Regions from separate parts of the Thioalkalivibrio sp. ALJ1 genome, predicted to be linked through region 3. Evidence: predicted binding sites of a transcription regulator. Region 3 holds the regulator's gene; each other region holds the start of a gene.
What was found. The regulator sigma-54, encoded in region 3, starts transcription at its own class of promoters, with help from an activator protein. The targets are predictions, from matches to a motif close to TGGCANGNTNCNTGCTT.

Region 1: fliL (flagellar basal body-associated FliL family protein) is a predicted target of sigma-54. The motif match lies at 3,101-3,117, and genes of this name have one in related genera.
Region 2: F462_RS07625 (TorF family putative porin) is a predicted target of sigma-54. The motif match lies at 1,727-1,743, and genes of this name have one in related genera.

What each region holds. Positions count from the first base shown of each region.
Region 1 covers NZ_KN050684.1:2,100,325-2,104,871, forward strand. The annotation lists gene F462_RS12210 (FliI/YscN family ATPase) at 1-1,241, shown strand, start outside; gene fliJ (flagellar export protein FliJ) at 1,238-1,711, shown strand; gene F462_RS12220 (flagellar hook-length control protein FliK) at 1,777-2,871, shown strand; gene fliL (flagellar basal body-associated FliL family protein) at 3,167-3,661, shown strand; gene fliM (flagellar motor switch protein FliM) at 3,672-4,547, shown strand, end outside.
Region 2 covers NZ_KN050684.1:1,138,417-1,142,963, reverse strand. The annotation lists gene F462_RS07635 (ammonium transporter) at 1-515, opposite strand, end outside; gene F462_RS07630 (P-II family nitrogen regulator) at 550-888, opposite strand; gene F462_RS07625 (TorF family putative porin) at 958-1,674, opposite strand; gene folB (dihydroneopterin aldolase) at 2,059-2,418, opposite strand; gene F462_RS07615 (amidoligase family protein) at 2,524-3,516, shown strand; gene F462_RS07610 (gamma-glutamyl-gamma-aminobutyrate hydrolase family protein) at 3,566-4,333, shown strand.
Region 3 covers NZ_KN050684.1:1,259,086-1,263,632, forward strand. The annotation lists gene F462_RS08190 (PTS sugar transporter subunit IIA) at 1-417, opposite strand, end outside; gene hpf (ribosome hibernation-promoting factor, HPF/YfiA family) at 421-759, opposite strand; gene F462_RS08200 (RNA polymerase factor sigma-54) at 777-2,258, opposite strand; gene lptB (LPS export ABC transporter ATP-binding protein) at 2,347-3,114, opposite strand; gene lptA (lipopolysaccharide transport periplasmic protein LptA) at 3,111-3,641, opposite strand; gene lptC (LPS export ABC transporter periplasmic protein LptC) at 3,622-4,203, opposite strand; gene F462_RS08220 (KdsC family phosphatase) at 4,200-4,547, opposite strand, start outside.

The DNA.
Region 1 (4,547 bases), 840 kb from region 3:
CGGGGCTGACCCTGGAGGCCGAAGGCCTGCGGCTTCCGATTGGCGGGCGCGCCCTGATCCACGGTGAGACCGGCCCGCCGGTGCCGGCGGAGGTGGTGGGGTTCCAGAACGATCGTACCTTCCTGATGCCGGAAGAGCTGGCCGCGGGTTTGACCCCGGGTTCGCGAATCGAACCGCTGGATAATCAGCGCCAGATTCCGGTGGGCGACGGCCTGTTAGGGCGGGTGATCGACGCCAACGGCGAGCCGCTGGATGGGAAGGGGCCGATTCGGACCCATCAATTCGGGGGGTTGGCCGGTCGGCCGATCAACCCGCTGCTGCGGGCCCCGGTGCGCGAGCCACTCGATGTGGGGATCCGGGCCATCAACGGCTTGTTGTCCGTGGGGCGTGGCCAGCGTCTGGGCCTGTTCGCGGGCTCGGGGGTCGGCAAGAGTGTGTTGCTGGGGATGATGACCCGAAACACGACCGCGGATGTGATCGTGGTGGGGCTGATTGGTGAACGTGGGCGAGAAGTAAACGAGTTTATCCACGAGATCCTCGATGAGGAGTCACGGACCCGGACCGTGGTGGTGGCGGTGCCGGCCGACCAGTCGCCGCTGCTGCGCCAGCATGGCGCGTGGGTGGCCACTGCGGTCGCGGAGCATTTCCGTGATCAGGGGCTGCATGTACTGCTGCTGATGGATTCTCTGACCCGCTTTGCTCAGGGGGCCCGCGAGATCGCCATGGCGATTGGCGAGCCACCAGCCTCCAAGGGCTACGCGGCGTCGGTGTTTGCGCGGTTGCCGCAGTTGGTCGAGCGCGCGGGCAATGGCGACGTCGGGGGTGGCTCGATTACGGCCTTCTACACCGTGCTGGCCGAGGGGGACGACCAGAATGATCCGATCGTGGATGCAGCGCGGGCCATCCTCGACGGCCATGTAGTGCTTTCCCGCGAGATCGCGGAGACCGGACGGTATCCTGCGATTGATGTCGGCGCGTCCGTGTCGCGCGTGATGTCGTCTCTGATTGGACCGGAGCACGAACGTGCGGCGCGACGCTTCCGTGACCTGGCCGCCACCTTTATGCGTAATCGCGACCTGATTGCGGTGGGCGCTTATCGCAAGGGGGCGGATCCGCACCTGGACGAGGCGGTGGCGATGCACGAGCGCCTGGAGGCGTACTTGGGGCAGGGGCGTGACGAGGCGGTCGGTTTTGATCGCGCCCGCGATGACCTGTTGGCTCTGGTGGGTGGTGGCGCGTGAATTCAAAGCGGCTGGAGCGCTTGTTGCGGTTGCGTCGGATCGAGGAGAGCGAGGCGACGCGGCAGCTGGGCGAGCGGTTGCAACAACTCGACGGGATCGCGGACCAGCGCGATCGGCTTGAGAGCTATCAGCACGAGTACCTGCAGGCGACGTTGCCCGATGATGCCAATGCCCTGAAATGGCTGGCCGGGATGCGTGATCAGTTGCGTACGGCTCTGGAACAGCAGGATCTGCGGATTCAGGCCGCGGAGTCACAGGTAGAGACCGCCCGCCAGGCATGGCTGGAGCGACACCGCAACTGCCTTTCGCTGGAAAAGCTGGTGGAACGGCGGCGGGCCGAGGCTGCGCAGACCGATGCGCGTCGTCAACAGACCGAACAGGACATGTGGGCGACGCGTCAGGCTCATGCCCGCGAGGGCGCGGCCGGAGGCAGTCAGAAGTCGGAAAGTACAGATTGGCAGAGTTCTTGAATGGGCCTTGAGTATCGAATGAGGCGAGCACGCGGGGAATGCCCCGACACGAAGAGGATCTGAACATGATCGCGACACAAAACGCCAGCCAAGGGATGCTGCCACTGCTGCAACTGTTGGGCGGTGGATCGCTGCAGGACCTGGATGGCCTGAAGGGCCTGGAAGGCGGCTTGCCGGGCTTGAAGGGTGAGGGTGGCGAAAGCTTCCTGGCGGTGCTTGAACCGCAGATGGAGGCCTTGTTGGCGAATCTTGGAGTCCCAGCGGACGAGCTTGAAGGGATGGACCTGGAGGCGATGCTCTCGCGCTTGCAGGATCTGCTAGACGGGCAGGAGTTCGCCTACCAGGGAGAGGCCGATGGCAAGGGCTTGCCGCTCGCCGGTTTGATGGCGGCAGTATCGGATTCCGGCTCGAATGCCTCCAGACGGAGCGAAACGACTCCGGTAACGGGCCGTTCGGGTGGCGAGGCGCAGGCGCTTCCGGTCAAGCCGTTGCCGGCGGCCGTGATGCGTCTCTTTATCGAAGCCAGCCAGGCCTCAGGGGGCGGGGTCAATCTGAAACCTGACGCGGTGGGCGCACCTGTGGGCCTGACTCGCGAGAACGTGCTGGATGTGCTGACCCAATGGATGACGCAGGGCGGTGATGATGCCCGGCGTTCCCGAACGGATACGGTGCAGGGTGTGTTGCCGGCTCTGGCCGGGCAATCCGAGGCGAGTGAGTCGGCGCGAGCGCTGCCACGCTTGGATTTGACCCGTTTGTTGCAGCAGCCGAACGGTGCGCGGGAGCTGGCCGATCAGGTCCGGATGCTCGCGCAGGCTCAGGGTGGACGTACCGAGCTCAAGCTGCACCCCCCACAGCTGGGGAGCCTGGATGTGCGCGTGCTGGTGGATGGTGATCGCACCAGCATCCAGTTCATCAGTGCCAATCCAGTGACCCGCGAAGTTCTCGAAGCCGCCATGCCCCGCTTGCGCGATAGTCTGGCGGAGAGCGGGCTGACGCTCGAGGATGCAACCGTGTCCGATCAGCCGGCTGAAGAACATGCCGAGCAGGATGCGCAGCAGGCGGCGGCCGATGCCGAGGCGGAGATCATGGATGAGGCCAACGATGACGACGAAGGCAGCACGCTTTCGATGCTGAACCGTCGCCTGGACCTGTTTGCCTGAACAGCCGGCCCGCGTCTCCTAGCGGTGGTCCTGGGCCCTTTTCTACCTTGATGTACAGAGTCCCTCTGGACGTTCTGGCCGGCCCTTCTGATGGGCGCCAAGATCCCGTCTTTCGGTGTGCTGTGACGGCCGATTCTTGACGTTATCCGGCCTCCAGGGGCGCGGCCGCGCCCTCTTCAATATCTCCTTTGTGTCATAACCGTCGGATAGTTCGAAGAAAATCGAACTCTGGCATCCACCTTGCTATGGTCCTGATCAAGAGCGAATTCTTGGTTTATCGGACGGTGGATGTGAAATGGCAGAGAAGGAAGTCAATCTCGATGACGGTGGAGACGGCGCCCCGAAGAAGGGTGGCATGGGCAAACTGATTGTCCTGCTGCTGGTTGCCGTTCTATTGATCGGCGGGGCTGCGGGAGCGGCCTGGTTCTTCCTCGCCGGAGACGGCAATGACGAGCAAGTCGAAACTGGCCCGCCGGAACGCTTCTACACCAGCCTGGAGCCGATGACTGTGAACATCGAGGCCCCAGGCCGGATTCGCTACCTGCGGGTCGAGTTGAGCTTGGTGACGCACAACGCGGGCGTCACCGAGGCGCTCGAGCGACATATGCCGGCGATCCGCAACGACGTTCTCGGCATCCTGGGCGAGCAGCGCTATGAAGACCTGAACACACGGTCGGGCAAGGAGACGCTTGCGGAGGAGCTGAATGAGGCGATCCGTGGAATTCTGAGCTCGCGGGATGCCCCGAACGCGGTCGAGGCCGTGTTGTTCAACGAACTGGTGATGCAGTAGGAGCCTCGTCATGGCACAGACGGATATCCTCAGCCAGGACGAGATCGATGCCCTCCTGCACGGTGTAGATGAGGGTGAGGTCGAGGTCGAAGACCCGTATCCCAGAGATGGGCAGGCGCGGGAGTTCAATTTCGCGACCCAGGATCGGATCGTCCGTGGACGCATGCCCACGCTGGAGATGATCAACGAGCGCTTTGCGCGTCATCTCCGGGTCCGTCTGTTCAACGTGTTGCGGCGGTCCGCCGAGATCTCGGTGGTGGGCACCCGGATCACCAAATTTTCCGAGTACATGCATTCGCTGTTCGTGCCTACCAGCCTGAACCTGGTGCGCGCGCATCCGCTGCATGGCACGGGGCTGTTCGTGTTCGATCCCAAGCTGGTTTTCATCCTGGTCGACAACTTCTTTGGCGGGGACGGGCGTTACTACACCCGTATCGAGGGGCGTGATTTCACGCCGATGGAGATGAAGGTCGTACACGGGGTGCTTCAGGGTGCCTTCGAGGACATGCAGAAGGCCTGGCAGCCGGTGATGGAGCTCCGGTTTGAGTTCCTGAACTCCGAGGTGAATCCCCAGTTCGCCAATATCGTCTCTCCCACCGAGATCGTGGTGATCAGTGAATTTCACATCGAGCTCGACGGTGGGGGCGGCAACCTGCACGTAACCCTGCCGTACTCGATGATCGAGCCGATACGCGAGCAGCTGGATACCGGTATCCAGTCCGATCGTTCCGATGTGGATCAGCGCTGGATGCACGCCTTGCAGGAGGAGATTCAGACCGCCGAGGTCGAGATCAGCTCCATGCTCGCCGAGACCGAGGTCACGGTACGTGAACTGCTGGATATCCAGCCCGGCGACATTATCCCGGTCGATCTCCCCGACACGATC
Region 2 (4,547 bases), 120 kb from region 3:
TAGTCCAGGTAGCCGATCTGATCCAGGATACCGCCACCCCAGCTCCAGAAGCCCTGGATCGGGTAGATGAAGCCGGTCAGGATGACCGCGAAGGCCAGGAAGGCCCACAGCTTCATGCGTTCGGCCACGGCACCGGAGACGATGGACATCGCCGTTGCCACGAACACCACCTGGAAGAAGAAGTCGGCACGATCGGAGTAGTAGATGTCGCCACCGCTACCCAGCACGTCCGCGACCGCGTTATCACCCGAGATCAGGAAGCCAAGGCCCGGGATAATGGAGCTCAGGCCATCGCTGTACATGATGTTATAGCCGATCAGCATGTACATGATGCTCGCGATCGAATACAGGGCAATATTCTTGGTTGCAATTTCGGCCACACTCTTAGTGCGAACCATACCGGCCTCGAGCATGGTAAAGCCCGCGGCCATCCACATCACCAGTGCGCCGGCCACCAAAAAGTAAAAGGTGTCCATTGCATAGGCGAGTTCGACAACTTGCTGTTCAATTTCCATTATTGAAATTCCTCATTCGCTGGAAGGCAAAGGTTTAAAGCGCTTCCGGTCCGGTCTCGCCCGTGCGAATGCGCACGACCTGCTCCACCGGCGTAATAAAGATCTTGCCATCGCCGATCTTGCCCGTACTGGCAGACTTTGAAATCGCCTCAACCACCTGATCGACCAGGTTTTCGTCGACAGCCACTTCAAGCTTCACCTTGGGCAAGAAATCGACCACATATTCGGCACCGCGATACAACTCTGTATGACCGCGCTGGCGACCAAAACCCTTTACTTCGGTCATGGTCATTCCTTGCACGCCGATCTCCGAGATCGCCTCGCGAACATCATCAAGCTTGAACGGCTTGATCACGGCGGTAATCATCTTCATGTCAGACTCCTATGGGCGGACCCGCCACCATGCGGGCCCGCCATTTCATTTAAGTAGTGGGTCCAGGGGCTAGAACGTCTTGGACCAGCCCACCCAGGCGCCAACGTCCTCGTCAGACTCGTCGACGTACTCGAGGTTGAAGCTGAACTCGCCCCAGTCGCCGGCATCACGGGTAAGGCTCGCGGTGTAATGGGTGTAGTTGTCGTTTTCGTCGGTGTCGTCGAACGTCTGGCGACCGACCAGGAAGCCGGCGCTGTAGACTTCCATGAATGGGATGTCGAGGCCGCCGTAGTAGTACGTGTCCTTGCGCTCCAGAGCGGAGTCGGAGCTGTCGGTGACGACGTGTGCAATGCCGCCGTAGAGACCGACGGGTCCGGTATCGAAACTCACCTCGCCGTAGATCTCGCCAAAGTCGGCGCTCAGGGAACCATCGTCATCACGTGCATCGGGGTAGGCGTAGTAGACGTATCCGACGTCGTAGCCGAAGCCATTGTCAAAGTCATCGGCAAAGCCCAGATACAGATCGAGCTCGTAGCTCGTATCGTCCCCGAAGTCGACATTGGAGACCCAGGTTCCGGTGTAAAACCCGGATTCGTGTTCGTAATCGATGCCCCCCTGGATCGCGGCACCGTCATCGGTTTCGGAACCACCACGGAAGTAGTAGTTGGAGACCGCCCCAATGTTTACGGAAAGCTCCGCGGTGGCGGTCGAAGTAAAGGCCACACCACCGGTCGAGCCGATAGTTACAATGGCGGCGGCCAGTGCGGAACGAGTGAACTTCTTCATGTTGTGTTCTCCCAGTTGTGCAATCGAGTGTCGCGTAGTCGACACCCGGTCCTTGCATGGGCTGTGCCAAGTACCAAAATCGGCTTTTAACAACACCTGTTGTGGCCGAACCACGGGGGGGTTGCCTTCAAATGGTGCGCACTCAAAGTGCACACGCACCAAAAGCGTGCGCTTCGGCCATGTTGTGAACCATGTCCGGTGCGAGAGAAGGTTCAGGCATGGGCAGGGTGGTCTAGGGCGGGAGGAAACCGGGGGGAACGAATGTGGCATGGAACGTAGCCGGGCAATACTGCCCCGGGTGGCAGATCGCCAGGTCGCTTCGCGACTCGCGATCACCCAATAAGCGAGGTTTTCCGGAGCCTCAGCAGCCCGGGAGGGACGGTGTTAAGAAGAAAGGCTTCCGCGTTCGATCTCGATGCCGACCTCGCGGACCCCGGGGACCGCGCCGGGCTTGCCCAGCACGATGCGCACCCAAGGGGAAGCGAACTGGGCCATCAACGCCTCGGCGATCTCCTCGGCGAGCGATTCCAGCAACGCATGAGGTTCGCGGGTGACGATCGCGCGCACCACATTGGCGACGGCCTCGTAGTCGACGGTGTCGCCGATCTCCCCGGAGTGCGCGGCAATTCGGGTATCCGCCGCGAGCTCGATATCGAAGCGCAGGGGGCGCTGCAGCCGTTGCTCCCAGTCGTAGACGCCGACGACGGCGTTGATTTGGAGATCGCGCAGATAGATTCGGTCCATGGGGTCAGCCAGCTCCGGAAGGTCGGCGCTTATCCTACTTTCTGGGCCACACGAGGTACACCAAGTCGCTATCATGGGCGCACTAAATCACGGCCCGAGTCCCGCATGAGCGACCTCTTTCACGAACTCCCCTGGCCCACCAATCCGGACGGCGAAGCGCGACGTATCGGTTTGGAACTCGAGATGGCCGGGGTCTCGCTGGACACCATGGCCGAAACCGTCCAGGCCGAGTTTGGCGGGCAGATCGATTCGGACAGCGCCTTCGTCTGCCACGTGCGCGATACCGAGGTTGGGGATTTCCAGCTGGAGCTGGACGCCCGCGTGCTGAAGGACCGCGCCTATCGCGACCACCTGGCACGCCTGGGCATTGAGCTGGACGACTCCGACGAGGCCGCGCTGGACCGCTGGCTGGCCGACGCCGCGGGCCGCCTGGTCCCCCACGAGATCGTCGCCCCGCCCATCGCGGCAGCCGACCTGCCCCGCCTGGACCGGGTACGAGCCGCCCTGCAGCAGGCCGGCGCACTGGGCACCGAACGTTCCCTGTTGTACGCCTTTGGCCTGCAGATCAATATCGAAATCCACCGCACTGACGCCGAGTGGCTGCTGGCGATCCTGCGCAGTTTCCTGCTGATGGTGGAGGTTCTCACCGCGGCCGGAGCCATCGACCTGGCCCGACGGTTGTCCCCCTACATTCGGGCGTTTCCCGGCCCTTTTGTACGCTACGTGCTGGACCCGGATTTCCGGCCCGACCAGGCCGGCCTGATTGATGCCTACCTGGCGCACAACCCGACGCGCAACCGTCCCCTGGATCTGCTCCCATTGTTCGCACATCTGGACGCGGACCGCGTCGACGCAGCGCCCGTGGAACACGAGCTGATCAAACCGCGCCCCGCCTTCCACTACCGTCTGCCCAACTGCGAGATCGACGACCCGGAATGGAGTCTGGCGCGCCCGTTCAATGGTTGGGTCGAGGTGGAGCGTCTGGCGGCCGATCCGGAACGCCTGGAGCGTTTGTCACGCGAATACCTGGAACGCCCAGGCCAGGCCCTTGGCCGCTGGGCCGACGACTGGAGCCAACGCCTCAGTGACTGGTTCTGAACCCGCGACCAATACGAACGACCCACTCGCCCCTCGCCCCCGCCGCCCGGTGATCGCCATCACCGGGCCCGACCAAGGCGGGGGCCCGGCCTGGCTATTTACAGCACTGGCGGTCTGGAGGGCGGGCGGCCGCCCGTTACGGCTGCGTCCCGGCAAGCCACGCAGCCACTGTCACTTCGACGGCCTGGTGGTCGGTGGCGGGGCGGATGTCGATCCCGAGCTCTATGGCGAGACGCTGCCGGAGGGCCCGGACGCCGCGTCCATCCGGAAGGCGGAGCGCCGGCTTTCGCAGCGCCTGATCGGCTACCTCTTCTACCCGGCGCTGTGGCTGCTGCGGCGGCTGTTCCAGTCCCACGGCGGCGTACTGGACACGGATCGCGACCGCCTGGAAAAGGCCCTGATCCATCGCGCCCTGGACGAGCACCGCCCCATCCTGGGTATCTGCCGCGGCATGCAGCTGATCAACGTGGTCCGCGGCGGCACCCTGCAGCGCGATCTGGCTGAATTCTACGTGGAAACCCCTCAGGCGCGCAGCCTGCTACCGGTCAAGCCAGTCGCGCTGGAACCCCGCAGCCGCCTCGCCGATATCCTCGGCGACCACACGCTGCACGTGAACGCGCTGCACAATCAGGCAGTGGACGACCTGGGCCGCGGGCTCCAGGTCGCGGGCCGCGAGACCACCGGCGTGGTTCAAGCGATCGAGGCCGAACGCGACTGGTGCATCGGCGTGCAATGGCACCCCGAATACCTCCCGCAGAAGCGCCGCCACCAGCGCCTGTTCCACGCCCTCGTCCAGGCCGCCACCCAAAGGGACTGAAAACCCTTGTTCACCACGAAGTCCACGAAGGCACGAAGAAAGGCGGTTTCACAGGAAGTTTTGAAGAATGGAAGAAGGCTGATGCCACGGCCGCAAGCGACACGTTGATAGGGTGACTTGAGAAACGGTCACGCACCCGCCCCTTCACCCGCAAACTTTCCCTTCTTCCAGACTTACTATGAGTCGCCCTTGCCCTTCTTCGTGCCTTCGTGGG
Region 3 (4,547 bases):
GCCGGCTCGGCGCAGGGCGGCAATCGTGTCCGGCTGGGACAGGCCGCGTGCGAGCTGGGCAAGCAGGTTGAGGTGATCGTTGGTCGCGGCTTCCGGGACGAGCAGGGCGATCAGGATATCGACCGGCTCGTGATCCATTGCGTCAAAGTCGACACCCTGCTTCAGGCGCAGCACGGCCACGCGCGGAGTCGCAAGATCGGGCAGCCGGCCGTGAGGGATGGCGACGCCATGCCCCAGGCCAGTGGAGCCCAGCTTCTCGCGGGCGGACAGGGCCTCGAAGATCGCGCTGCTGGCCGGCCCCTCGGCGTCACCGCCGGCGGCGAGGAGCTCCGCCAGTGTCTCGAGGGCCCGTTTCTGGCTGGAACACTCGGGCTCCAGACCTATGCGGTCGGCGGTGATCAGCTCGGCAATGGTCATGGATCAGGAGGCCTGCTCGCGGTTGCGCTGGGCACCCTCGGCGCGGTGGTGATCCTTGACCTTTTCCTTGTGCTTGATCAGCTGACGGTCAACCTTGTCGATCAGGCCGTCGATGGCTGCGTACATATCGTCGTGGGAGGCCTCGGCATGGATATGGTTACCGCTAACCTGGAGATTGGCCTCGGCCTTGTTGTGCTGACTCTGATTCTTCTCATGGGTCAGCACGACGTGGACGTCGATGACTTTGTCAAAGTGGCGCTCCAGCTTCGCGAACTTCTCGTTGACGTATTCGCGCAGGGCGTCGGTCAGGTCGACATGGTGGCCGGTCAGATTGATCTGCATGGTTGGGTCTCCTTGGGTTACTTGCTGCCGGTGGGCATGGAAGCCATCTGCCGACGTTCGCTGGATGAGGGGATATGCATGGCCTCACGGTATTTGGCCACGGTACGGCGTGCCACGTTAATGCCTCGATCCGAGAGGATCTGGGCGAGCCGGGCATCGCTCAGCGGCTTGTTCGCAGGCTCGTCGCCGATCAATTCCCGAATCATGGCACGGATGGCGGTGGCCGAACACTCACCGCCATCGTTGGTACCGACGTGGCTGGAAAAGAAGTACTTGAACTCGAAGACCCCGCGCGGGGTGTGCATGAATTTCTGTGTGGTCACGCGTGAGATGGTCGACTCGTGCATCTCCAGGATCTCGGCGATGTCGCGGAGGATCAGCGGCTGCATCGCAACCTCGCCATGTTCGAGAAAGCCCTGCTGGCGGAGCACGATCGCCTCGGCGACTCGGAGCAGGGTGTCGTTGCGACTGTGCAGGCTCTTGAGGAACCAGCGCGCTTCCTGCAGTTGATCGCGCATGAAGGCGCTGTCGCGGGCGTCCGAGACCTGACGCACCATGCCGGCATAGAGGTCGTTGATGCGGATGCGCGGGGCGATCTCCGGGTTCAGCTCCACTCTCCAGCCATCGACCGTGTGGCGCACATAGACATCCGGGACTACGTATTCCGAGGTGGCCGTACTGATCTGGGCGCCAGGACGCGGGTTCAGGGTGCGGATCAGATCCAGTGCGCGTGCCAGCTCGTCCGGGTCGCGTACGCCGGACTGGCTTTGCAGCGCCTTGTAGTCGCGCTTGCCCAGGCTGTCCATGCCGTGCTCCAGGATGGCGCGCGCGGCCTCCCGGGCCGGGGCATCCGGGGCGAGCTCGCGTAGCTGAATCTCCAGACATTCACGCAGGTTACGGGCGCCCACGCCCAGCGGGTCGCATTGCTGGATCCAGTGCAGCACGGCTTCGACCTCGTCGACCCCGACGGGTTCTTCCTCGCCACGGTTAATGGTCTCGGCCAGGGTCTCGAGGTCGCCTTCGAGATAGCCGTCAGGGCTGATCGCGTCAATCAAGGCCGCGCCGATGCGCTGGTCGCGCGGGGTCAGATGGCTCAGGTGCAGCTGCCACAGGAGGTGGTCCTGCAGGCCCTCGCCGCCGTCGTCGCTGGTGTTCTCCAGCGGGTCGCGGTCGTCCAGGCCCTTGGGGGCGGTCGGTGGCTCGTAGATGTCGTCCCAGCGGCTGTCGGTCGTCAGCTCCTCGGGGATGACGTCGTCGCTGGTGGTGGTGGCCTCCATGCGGTCGCCTTCCACCAGTTCGCCCTCTTGGTCGAGGCGCTCGGTATTCGGATCGGCGTCCTCGTCCTCCACCTGTTCGAGCATGGGGTTGCTCTCCAGCGCCTGCTGGATTTCCACCTGCAACTCAAGCGTGGACAACTGCAACAGACGGATCGCCTGCTGCAGTTGCGGGGTCATGGTGAGCGTCTGACCCAGCTGTAGATTGAGGCCGGGTTTCAGCATTGTGGTGTCGGGTCGAAGGTGACCATACGTGAAATCTTAAAGCCTGCCTCGTGGTTTGTGCACTGGCCGCGCGACGTGTGCGTCGGAATCACAGGCGGAAATTCTCGCCGAGATAGACTCGGCGAACCTGAGGGTCGGCGAGCAACTCGTCGGGTGTCCCGGCGGCCAGCAGGCGCCCCTCGCTAAGAATATAGGCCCTGTGGCAGATGCCGAGGGTCTCGCGGACGTTGTGATCGGAGATCAGTACCCCGATTCCGCGGCGGGCAAGGTGTTCGATGACGGCCTGGATGTCCCCCACCGAGATCGGATCCACCCCGGCAAAGGGTTCGTCCAGGCAGATGAATTGGGGATCGCCGGCCAGGGCGCGGGCGATCTCGGCCCGCCGACGTTCACCACCGGATAGCGAAATGCCGGGGCTGTGGCGCACGGTCTCTAGCTGGAACTCCTCGATCAGGGCGTCGCCGATGCGCCGGCGTTCATGGCGGTCCAGTCCGGGGCGAAGTTCCAGCACTGCCTGCAGGTTGTCCCAAACGCTCAGGCGTCGGAAGATCGAGGCCTCCTGCGGTAGATAGCCCAGGCCGGCGCGGGCCCGCACATGGATCGGGGCGCGGGTGATGTCGCGCTCGCCCAGGGTAATGCGTCCGGCGTTGGGGCGGATCAGTCCGACCAGGCTGTAGAAGCAGGTGGTCTTGCCCGCACCGTTCGGGCCCAGCAGGCCGACGACCTCGCCGGGAGCCAGATCGACGTCGACCTGGTCGAGGACGGTGCGCTTGCCATAGCGTTTGGTCAGTTCACGTCCGATCAGGCGGTCGTGGGGCGCGCCTGCGGTCGCCGGTTGGCTGGCAGTGGTGTTCATTCGTCGTCGCGCGGCTGGATGGTGATGCGCACGCGTTCGCTGTCACCGTCGCCGCGCTCGGCCTCGATCACGTCCGTTGCCAGGTCGTAGGTAATGCGTTTTCCGCGTGCCTCTTCGTTGGTCGTGATTACGTGCGCCTGATCGGTAAGGATCATGCGGTCCTCGTTCAGCAGGTAGTCGATGCGCAGGGCGGTGGCGATGCGCATTTCGCCGGTCTCGGGATCCGGGGACTCCAGGCGCGCGGGTTCCCCGTGGGCCTCCATTTCGTAGGGGCGGCGATCACGGGTACGTACGTAGACCTTGTCGGCCTCCAGGGTCATGTCGCCACGGATCACGACCACGTCGCCGGTGTAGGTCCCCAGGCCCTTGCGTTCGTCCATCTCCGCGCGGTCGGCCGTGATCTCGACCGGCAACGACGAGCCCGAGCCCTGCTGGGCCAACACCGGACTGGCCAGGAGAAACAGCAGCAGGAATCCCGCCCCGAAGATGGCCGGGAGGCGCTGCGGGCTACTCAGTCTCGGGGTCATGCGTGGAATCCTCCTCGCTCGTCTCGCTGTAGAGCGAGTACACGGCATGTAACAGCTCTATGGTATCCGCTTGCGAGTCCACGCGCAGGCCGGTCCCGCGTTGGAAGAGGCCTGGCTGATTCAGCGTCGAGAGTGCATCGGACGTGGCCACCATGGTGTCCGTGGCGACACGGACATCCCGCGAGTCGATGATGGTCTCCACGCGATCGCCGCGCGCCGGCTGAACGCCCTGGGTGGGGCCAACCAGGTCCAGGGTGGCGTCGGCAGGTTGGTGCAGGGCGGCGGGCGCGGTCCAGCGCCATTCGATGTCGCCTTCGGCAAACAGGTCAAGGTCCGGTTCGTCCACCCACTGCGGGCCGTCGCGGCCGAACTCGCGCAGGCGCGATCCGCGCAGGCGGTGGGTCAGCTCGCCGTCGTCGCCGGTCGCATGCAGCGTGAAGCCATCGATCTCCAGCGTGACCTCACCCTCGGGCGGAGCCAGTTCGGCCTGTGCCAGCGGGGTGGCGGCTAGTCCGACCAGGGCCGTGCACCCGATGAACAGATTGCGATACCGGGTGCTCATCCGTTCAGGTAGGTATCGAGCAATGCATCCAGCCGCCCCTGGGCCGCCAACAGGCCCTCGCAGGCCTCGCGTACCGCCCCGCGTCCGCCATGGGCCTCGGTGACCCACTGGGCGTGCTGGCGCACCAGTGGATGGGCATCCCCGACGGCAATTCCGAGTCCGACTCGCTGCATCGCTGGAAGATCAACGATGTCGTCGCCCATAAAGGCCGCCTCGGCGGGGGCGTGGCCGGTGCGCTGCAGAAGCTCGTGCAGGGCCTCTCCCTTGTCGCGTCGGCCCTGAATCAGGTGCTCTACGCCGAGGTCGCGCATGCGGTGCTCGACTACGCCTGAGATGCGCCCGGT